Regions from separate parts of the Serratia sp. TSA_7 genome, predicted to be linked through region 2. Evidence: predicted binding sites of a transcription regulator. Region 2 holds the regulator's gene; each other region holds the start of a gene.

Region 1 (3,284 bases), on a different contig from region 2:
GGATAGCGTTAATGATTTACTGAATGAGCACCACAGAGGTAATGGTTTAAACGTCAATAATAAGCCTTCTTTTGATGTGGGGGAGGCAGGCCAGCAAATAGCCCGCAGTGAGCAGACCTGGAATGGTGTGCATATTACCGGCCAGGGCGCGACGGTCACCTATTCCTTCCCTGACTGGGATTATAATCAGACTAATTTAAATTCCGTCTTTTTCAGAGCAGATGACCGCGAGACAGGCTTGAGCGCGTTTACTGCCGAGCAACAGGCGCAGGCCAAGCTTTCGCTGCAATCCTGGGCGGACGTGGCGAACATTACCTTTGTCGAGGTGGCCCCAGGCCATAAATCCGATATTACCTTCGGCAATTACGAAGGGACGGGCCAGGCTTATGCGATTAAGCCCTTTACGCAAGCAGGCAACGACTACAGCGGACAGCATGTCGCAGGGCAGAGTTGGTATAACGTCAATTATGATGTCGCCGATACCGGAGACGGCGTTTACGCCAACCTGTACCCTGATTTAGGCAACTATGGCCGGCTGACGTTCACCCACGAAATTGGGCATACCCTGGGGTTGGATCACCCCGGCGATTATAATGCCGGTGATGGAGCCACCTACAAGTCAGTTCCAACCTATGCCGAAGACACTCGCCAATTCAGCGTGATGAGCTATTGGAATGAATCCTACACCGGCGGCGATAACGGCGGCCATTATGCCGCTGCGCCACTGGTTGACGATATCGCCGCGATTCAGTATCTGTATGGCGCCAATACCAGCACCCGCGCCGGGGATAGCGTTTATGGATTCCATTCCAATACCGGCAGAGACTTCTATACGGCGAATGACAGCAGCCAGAAGCTGGTTTTCTCGGTATGGGATGGGGGCGGCAAGGATACGCTTGATTTCTCGGGTTATTCTCAGGATCAGCGCATCAACCTGACCGCCGGATCGTTTTCCGATGTCGGCGGTTTGAAGGGCAATATTTCCATCGCGGCGGGCGTCACCATTGAAAATGCCATCGGCGGTTCGGGCAATGATGTGATTGTCGGCAATAACGCCGCCAATATTATCAAGGGCGGCGCCGGTAATGACGTTATTTATGGCGGAGGTGGGCAAGATCAACTCTCAGGGGGCAGCGGAAAGGATATTTTCGTTTTCGCCGCCGTGAGTGATTCACCTTATACATCGCCTGACAAGATCCTGGACTTTGAGACCGGTATCGACAAAATCGATCTTTCCTTCTTTAACCATGGCGATAAAGGCAACGACTTTATTCATTTCGTTGAGAACCTCAGCGGCCAGGCGGGAGAGGCATTGTTGTCTTACAACGCGCAAACTCATTTGAGCGAGTTAGCCCTGAATATCCATGGCAATGCCGGGCCGGACTTCCTGGTGCACATCGTCGGACAGGCGAATGCCGCCACGGACTTTATTGTTTAAGCCTCATGCGGTGGGTTATGCCCACCGTTCTCTTATGGTTTTATTCGCTCCCCTTATGACGCTCCTTTCGCACACTGACTGCCTGAACCGCTTTGTAAGGATTTCGTAAGCGGTTAGGAAATCTCTCACCAATGCAAATAATAGGGTTTTAATGATATTGCTTATGATAAGCATTATCATTAACATGCTTTTATTAAGTCTACGCAGAAAGACCATTCTTATAAAATTGTTAATTTTCGTTAATACCCTTGATCCCGATTAATTACCGGGGCGAAGCAACTGCGAGCAAATACCAATAATTATTGCAGGGTTAATACATGTGCAAAACTTTTAATTACCAGGGAATTATCGGGCATTCCATCCTGTGGGGGACGTTGATCGGCAGTTCCCTTAACGCTAATGCTGAAATAAATAAAACGCCATTAGAAAAGACCACGCAAAATGAAGAGGAAATAACGGTTGTCGCGCCCGTGATTGAGAAAAAGGCCGGGACAATAACCACGATTAGCGCGCAAGACATGCAGAAAAAAGGGGGAAATGATTTCGGTTCGATCATGCGTTATGAACCGCTGATTAGCGCCACGGGCGTCAGTGGGGGATCGTCCTCGGGCAAAAGCGGTTTCGATCGCAGCGGCTACACCGGGTATAACATTCGCGGCCTGGAGAGCAATCGCGTCGGCCTGGATGTCGACGGCATTCCGCAGCCAGACGCCACCGGGCGCAGCTATGTCAGCCGAGCCGGCCTTAACACCTTTGGCATCGGCAGGGACTATATTGACCCTTACATGTACGGCCAGGTGGAGATCGAATCGGGAGCGACCTCGATTGAACGTAGCAATACGTCTATCGGCGGCGCTGTTTCGTTTTCGCCGAAGTCGGCAGATCAGTACCTGTCGCCGTCCAAACAGACTTACTTTGGTTACCAGAGCGATTACGACTCGTCCAACCGCAGTTGGCACAACGGCATTACCGCAGCTGCGGGCGATGATCAACTTCGCGGGGTTTTCGTTTATAGCCGCCGCGACGGCCAGGAAACGCGCAACAACAGTGGCACTTACCAGGCTTACCCGGCCAACTGGCATTCCAATGCGCTGATGGCGTCCGGTATCTGGCAGCCAAATGACGAACACAAACTCACCGGCACGGTGGATTACTACGATAAAGTCAACCATACCCATTACGACAGTTGGAACTCGGCCGGCAGCGCCATCCTGGGTACCGCCCAACAGCAGAGCAATACGCGCCGTTGGGGAGTGAGCCTGAAAGATGAATGGACACCGTACAATGATTTCGTCGATACCCTGACATCAAAAGCCTATTACCAACAGACCCAGGCGCATGACAACACTTACATGCCCACCAGTACCGGCAGCATGGAGCGGGTTTACTCCGACTACAACGTCAATACCTACGGCTTTGAAACGCTGATAACCAAAACGCTGGGGCGTCATGCGTTGAGCGGAGGGTTAAACGCGAGGTTAACCGAGACCGAGCGGCCATTCCGTGAAGAGCCGGCTCCCAGCGCGTTCACGGCCATCATGCAACCGGAATCAGACAGCCGCAGCTACGCGTTGGGCGGTTTTGTGCAGGACAAGATCCAATTTGATCTCGACGGGCACGGTTTTGCCGTGGTGCCGGGCGTGCGCGTGGCTCACCAAAGCACCAAGCCGCAGAACCTGACCAGCCTGACCACCGGCAGCACGGTGTTGACGGAGTCCGAGCTGGAAACGTTATACGGCAAAAGCAACACCGACACCCAGATATTGCCGTCTCTCAGCGTCGAGTACGATATTACGCCGGCGCTGATGACCTATCTGCAGTACAAGCGTGGCGCACAGTTCCCGAA
Region 2 (3,284 bases):
GGCCACTGGGTTCACGCGGAAAAACCGGAGGCGGTACTGCGCGCCATCCACCGTTTTCTCGACGAAGCCTGAATAAAAACCGCCCTCTGGCGAAAAAACGCGCTAAAGATAACGGCTTAGCGCGTTTTCGGCTCAGTTAAACATTGTCGTTGCTCTATCTGCTGGGGTAATATGGCGCGCTATAATTTTGCCGCCCTGCTCAGCGTGTTCAGTAACGCCAGGCTGGGGGTAAATTTGGGTTAGGGTTTATTGGCCCGAAGTGTGTTAACCGAACCGTCCGGAAGCGTATACGCTTTTTGATGCAAACTCCCTTGCAGTACCGCTACCTATGGCAAAAGAACAAACGGATCGCACGACGCTGGATCTGTTCGCAGATGAACGCCGTCCGGGGCGCCCGAAAACCAACCCGCTATCCCGAGATGAACAGCTTAGAATCAATAAGCGTAATCAGCTTCGACGCGATAAAGTCCGTGGCTTACGGCGTGTGGAACTGAAAATCAACGCGGATGCGGTGGACGCCCTGAACAAACTGGCGGAACAGCGCAATATCAGCCGCAGCGAGCTTATTGAGCAAATGCTGCTGGCACAACTGGCGGATGAACAGCCGGAACATTGATCTTTGCAGCCGCACATGCGGCGCGGTGTTATGGATGACACCGATCAACACCGTTTTATTCCTCCCGGCATCGCATAAACGCGATAAAACCCCGGGGTAAATCTCTGGCATGATACGCACTTACCGGTAAGAGGCAGATTCTTGCCATGTCATCATTTTAATCGGTGTTATCGCGTTCAACGCTAACATCGTGCAATGCAATTAATTGAATTTAAAGGTTATACGCGATATGGCTAATGTAGGCATTTTCTTTGGCAGCGACACTGGCAATACCGAAAACATTGCCAAGATGATCCAGAAAATTCTTCAGCAGCAGTTTGGCAAAGAGGTGTCGGAAATCCGCGACATCGCCAAAAGCAGCAAAGAGGATCTGGAAGCTTTCGACATTCTGCTGTTGGGTATTCCTACCTGGTACTACGGCGAAGCCCAGTGCGATTGGGATGACTTCTTCCCGACGCTGGAAGAAATCGATTTCAACGGCAAGCTGGTTGCGCTGTTCGGCTGTGGCGATCAGGAAGACTATGCGGAATATTTCTGTGATGCGATGGGCACCATCCGCGACATCATCGAGCCACGCGGCGCCGCGATTGTAGGCCACTGGCCGACCAAGGGTTACCACTTCGAAGCATCGAAAGGGTTGGCGGATGACAATTTCTTCATCGGCCTGGCGATTGACGAAGATCGTCAACCGGAATTGACCAACGAACGCGTCGCAGCCTGGGTGAAGCAGATCAGCGAAGAACTGAGCCTAGCCGATATCGTCGGCTAACCCTCAAAGGTTGAACAAAAGCCCTGCAAAGTGCATAGTGTTGCCAGCAGGGCCGTTCATCGGCAGCACGGATTTCTGCAATAGAAGCTACATGTTTGTAACTTCCCACATCGTCAAGGTAGACTGAGATATCGGTTTATCCCATCCATCAAGACGTTGCGTGTGTAACATGCAATTGTGCCATGATATCTTTGTTAACAACCGGCGGTTTCCATTTAGGGCAACCGGTTCTATAATGACACGCAATTAACTCTTTGTGCCGACCGATGCCACAGGCAAGAATGCCTCAACTTGATTAGCATAGTAACAGGACTGAATCCGCATGACTGACAACAACACCGCATTGAAGAAGGCCGGCCTAAAAGTCACGCTTCCGCGACTCAAAATCCTGGAAGTACTGCAAAATCCGGAATGCCATCACGTCAGTGCGGAAGATTTGTACAAAAAACTGATCGACATGGGCGAAGAAATTGGCCTGGCGACGGTTTACCGCGTACTGAACCAGTTTGATGATGCCGGGATTGTGACCCGTCACAACTTCGAAGGCGGCAAATCCGTGTTCGAATTGACCCAACAGCATCACCACGATCACCTGATTTGCCTGGACTGTGGCAAAGTGATCGAATTCAGCGATGAGTCTATCGAAGTGCGTCAGCGTGATATCGCCAAGCAGCACGGCATCAAGCTCACCAACCATAGCCTCTACCTGTATGGTCACTGTGAAATCGGTGATTGCCGTGAAGACGACACCTTGCACGACAAAAAATAATGCCCTAAACCGGCATTGAGAACCGCCTTAACGGCGGTTTTTTTATGCCTCCAGATGAGGGCAAAAAAATCCCCGGACAGGCCCGGGGAAAATCACATCAGAAAGACAACAATTGCAGCGGCACTTCTCCACGGTACTTCTCTCACTTCCCACTGACGCTCACGTCACCGTCAACTCACCCGCCGACACGCGGATGGGCAAACTCGTCACAATGCATATTCAAGAGACAGCAGCCGATCGAAGAAAATCGGCCAGGCATAGTCGAAAACGCCACGAACGCGAAACCCTTTGTTCAGGTAGATTTGGCAGGCATCGCTGCTTTGCCATACGCACAGCACGATATGTTTCGCCCGGCGCTGCTGCGCCTGCTGCTTAATCAGGGCAAACAGGGGGGTAAAATAGCCCTGTCCGCGGAATCGGCTCTCGATGGCCAGGCTGCAGACAAAGTAATCGTCCGCACCGCACTGGCTGTGCACAAAATCGTCGTAGGCCTCATCAAGCGGCTTTATTTCATCGCGATATAGATAGCTCGCCTCAACGCCATACAACTCGTCGAGACTCGCCGCCGTGAAAAATCCGATAAACGCCCCGCACCGATCGTAAGCCAGGGTAATCAGGTCCAGATAGGGGTCGATATTTTGCGCCTGCTGCAGCGATACCAGATCCATCCCGGCCGGGTTGCCGGCAGAGCAGTATTCCAGGTAGCTGGTGGCAAAAAGCAGCTTCGCCATGCGGATCCTGTCCGCTTCGCCAGCTTGCCGCCCCGGCAGAAAATGCAGCCCGCCCTGCGCTAGCGGCAATGCCGCATCGCCCGCTCCGACGGTTAACCGCCAGTAATTGCCCTCGTCGATCTGCCGCCGGTTATCGGCTATCAAATACTCGCCAAAAAGCTGGTTCACCCGATCCAGCGCGCGGTCATGGGACAGCACCGAATAGTAATGGTAGTGATCGATATCGGACCTTATCTGCGCCGGATAGGCCATGCGCGGCACTTCATCGACGGTAAATATTTCCGCGTGGCGCGCCAGATCCGTCGGTTGCTCAAGCTGCCAATCCACCTGCTCCAGCCGGCTTATACACTGTCGATAGCTGCGCAGTTCCTCCTCCCCGAGCGGCAACGTCTCATTGGT
Region 3 (3,284 bases), on a different contig from region 2:
GGCGTTGGTGGGGCGTGAAAACATCGTTCAGGCCGGTGCCATCAGTATGCTGACGGTGCGTTTTGGCTCGATCCTGTCGCCGGCGATCGGGGGCCTGGTGATCGCTCACTCCGGCGTGATGTGGAACTACGGCCTGGCGGCGTTGGGCACGTTGCTGACGTTGATCCCCTTGCTGCGTCTGCCGCAGTTAGCACCGCCACCACAACCGCGCGAACACCCGCTGCGCGCATTGGCCGGCGGTTTCGGCTTCCTGTTCCGCAACCGGGTAATAGGTATGGTGGCGCTGATCGGCGCGCTGCTGACCATGGCCAGTGCGGTGCGGGTGCTATATCCGGCGATGTCCGGCATGTGGCACGTCAGCGCAGCGCAATTGGGCTTTATGTATTCCGCAGTCCCGCTCGGCGCGGCGATTGGCGCGTTCACCAGCGGCCGGGTCGCTCACGTAGCGCGGCCGGGCTGGATGATGTTGACGACGGCGATAGGTGCGTTCGTCGCCATCGGTCTGTTCGGTCTGATGCCGTGGTACGGTTTGGCGCTGTTTTTCCTGGTGATTTTTGGTTACCTGAGTGCGGTGAACTCGTTGCTGCAATACGGGCTGATTCAGAACCTGACGCCGGACGCCTTCCTGGGGCGCATCAATGGTCTGTGGACGGCGCAAAACGTCGTGGGCGATGCGCTGGGGGCGTTACTGCTGGGGGCAATGGGGGCGTTTATGCTGCCGGCGATGACGTCGACCAGTTTTGGTTTTGGGGTGGCGGTGCTGGGTGTGGTACTGGCTTTCGCCATGCGCGGTTTGCGCCAGGTGGGCAGCGGCGGGCAGGAGGAAAGCCTCCAGCCCGCCAGCGAGACTACCGAGAAATAAACTGTTTTTCCAACAGCGTCAGCAAGTTGCCGGCGCTGTAATAATCCAGCCGGAAGGTATCGTTGCCCAGCGCATAAACCCGTTTGTGCTGCACAGCCGGCAGGTGAGCGAGTAAAGGATTGGCCAGCAGGCGTTGCGCGTCGGCGTCGCCGTTGGCGAACAGCATCAGCGTCTGGCCGTTCAGGCCTTCCGCCAGGTTCTCGCCGCTCAACTGAATAATGTCCTTGCGCACGCCCATGCTGCGGCTGTTGTTCAATTTGGCGGGCGGTACCGCCAGAGTGAAGCCGAGCTGTTTAAGCATCTGCCCCTGAGAGGAATCGGCGGTCCACAGATTGGCGGTTTTGCCGTCCGAACCGAACACCAGCGCGGAGACCGGCTGTTCAGGCAGCGTCATGCGCTGTTTCAGCGCTTTTTCACGCGCATCGAAATCGCCAATGACCTTATGCGCCTGGGCTTCATGCCCGGTGGCCTGGCCCAGTTCTGCGGCCAGCTCTTGCCAGCTTTTGTCGTCGTAATTGACCACCAGCACCGGGGCGATGGCAGAGAGCTGATCGTACAGGCGCAGGGCGGAATCGGCGCCGGTGGCCGAGATGATGATCAGATCCGGGGCAACGCCGGCGATGGCTTCCGCATTGGGTTCGCCGATGTACAGGCGTTTGACGCCGCGCTGTGCGGCGATGTCACTCCATTGACGGAAGAATCCCTGTTTGTCCGCCAGACGGCTGCCGGGCGTGGTTGCCCCACTGGCGACGACCGGTGCGTCGATGGCCAGCAGGGTGCCGGTGACGGTAACGCTGGTAGAAACGATACGGGCAGGGGGCTGATTGAGGGTGATCACGCCGCGTGAGGTTTCAATGTTACGCGGCCAGCCGGCATCGGCGGCGTGAGCGGCGCTGATTGCCGCTAGCCCGAACAGCGCCAGGCCGAAGATCAGGTTCTTCTTCATAAAGAAAGTCCTTAGGTTTTAAATAGTAATACTTATCATTTATATAATTTATGCTGCTGATTTTCTACCACGATGAAGAGGAGAAGAGCTGTTTACAATTATTGACATGGCAAATTTCCAAGGGTACTTTAACGCGGTCAAACTTAAATGATAATCATTATTATGTTTGTTATCATTCACGAAGAGAAATGGAGTACCGATGAGCGTGACTGTAAAGGGTGCCGGCCAAAAGAAACCGCAAAGCAAGGAGAGCGAACTGAATACTGCAGGCGTTTCGCCCACCGCGGGCTTCTTCTTTACCTCTCCTTTCCGTAGCCTGAGTACGCAAGGTTGCTTCGCCAAAATCACGTTGCCCGCTGCGGGCGGGGACCAGGTGAATGGGGAGTTCCAGCGAGAAGTGCGGCACGCTTTCGCCGAAGCGAAACTGGCCGGCGTGAAGAACCCGGTACTCTGCGGCGCCATTCCTTTTGATACTCATCAACCTTCCGCGTTGTTTATTCCCCAGCAAACTCAGTGGTTTGAACGCGATGCCTTTTTGGCCGGCGCAACGCAGCCGCAGGACTCCTTGCCGGAAATTACCCGGCAAACCGAAGTGCCTGCCCAGCAGCCTTTCATGCAGATGGTTGCCGATGCGGTGCAGGCTACCCGTGGCGACCGGTTGGATAAAGTGGTGCTGTCGCGCCTGCTGGAGATTGAAACCCGCGAACCTGTCGATCGCCAGGCGCTGATGGCGCGCATCATTGCCCAGAACCCTAACGGTTTCCACTTCCACGTGCCGCTGGAGCAGGGGGCACTGGTGGGCGCCAGCCCGGAATTGCTGTTGCGCAAATTCGGCGCGCAGTTCCATTCCAATCCGCTGGCCGGCTCTGCCCGCCGCGATGCCGATCCGCAGCGGGACCGTGAAATCAGCCAACAACTATTGGTGTCGGACAAAGACCTTTATGAGCACAAGTTCGTCACCGAAGGCATGCGCCAGGTATTGGCCGACCGCTGCCGCCACTTGAACATCCCGTCATCCCCTGAATTATTGAGCACCACCACGCTGTGGCATCTGTCTACGCCTATCGATGGCGAAGCCGCCAGCCGGGCGGAAAATGCGCTTTCGCTGGCCTGCCTGCTGCACCCGACTCCGGCTTTGTGCGGCACGCCAACCCGGCTTGCGCATCAGGTGATCAAACAGCTTGAACCCTTTGATCGCGGCCTGTTCGGCGGCATTGTCGGCTGGTGCGATGCCGAAGGCAACGGCGAATGGGTCGTGACCATTCGTTGCGGCACCGTGCAGGGCAATCAGGTGCGGCTGTTTGCCGGTGCCGGCATCGTGCAAGACTCTTCGCCGGAATCCGAATGGCGTGAAACCGGCACCAAACTCAGTACCATTTCGCGGGCGTTTGGCCTGAACCAAGGATAGGCATACCCATGAGCATTGATTTTACTCCCTGGCCTGAGGCGTTGGCCCATCGTTATCGTGAACGCGGT

The links. Region 2 encodes Fur, which represses iron uptake genes when iron is present. Its sites were predicted from a motif close to ATAATAATGAGAACNACTATCAA; they were not measured.
Region 1: the regulator Fur is predicted to act here: its motif matches at 1,602-1,624, upstream of ACUTQW_RS05145 (TonB-dependent receptor domain-containing protein).
Region 3: the regulator Fur is predicted to act here: its motif matches at 1,956-1,978, upstream of ACUTQW_RS12090 (isochorismate synthase).

The regions. Positions count from the first base shown of each region.
Region 1 covers NZ_JBQZFU010000001.1:1,058,259-1,061,542, forward strand. Annotated here, with positions in the region: gene ACUTQW_RS05140 (serralysin family metalloprotease) at 1-1,438, shown strand, start outside; gene ACUTQW_RS05145 (TonB-dependent receptor domain-containing protein) at 1,756-3,284, shown strand, end outside.
Region 2 covers NZ_JBQZFU010000004.1:195,018-198,301, forward strand. Annotated here, with positions in the region: gene ybfF (esterase) at 1-72, shown strand, start outside; gene ybfE (LexA regulated protein) at 329-616, shown strand; gene fldA (flavodoxin FldA) at 846-1,385, shown strand; gene fur (ferric iron uptake transcriptional regulator) at 1,708-2,154, shown strand; gene ACUTQW_RS15995 (glycosyltransferase) at 2,361-3,284, opposite strand, start outside.
Region 3 covers NZ_JBQZFU010000002.1:680,907-684,190, reverse strand. Annotated here, with positions in the region: gene entS (enterobactin transporter EntS) at 1-862, shown strand, start outside; gene fepB (Fe2+-enterobactin ABC transporter substrate-binding protein) at 849-1,808, opposite strand; gene ACUTQW_RS12090 (isochorismate synthase) at 2,008-3,216, shown strand; gene ACUTQW_RS12085 ((2,3-dihydroxybenzoyl)adenylate synthase) at 3,225-3,284, shown strand, end outside.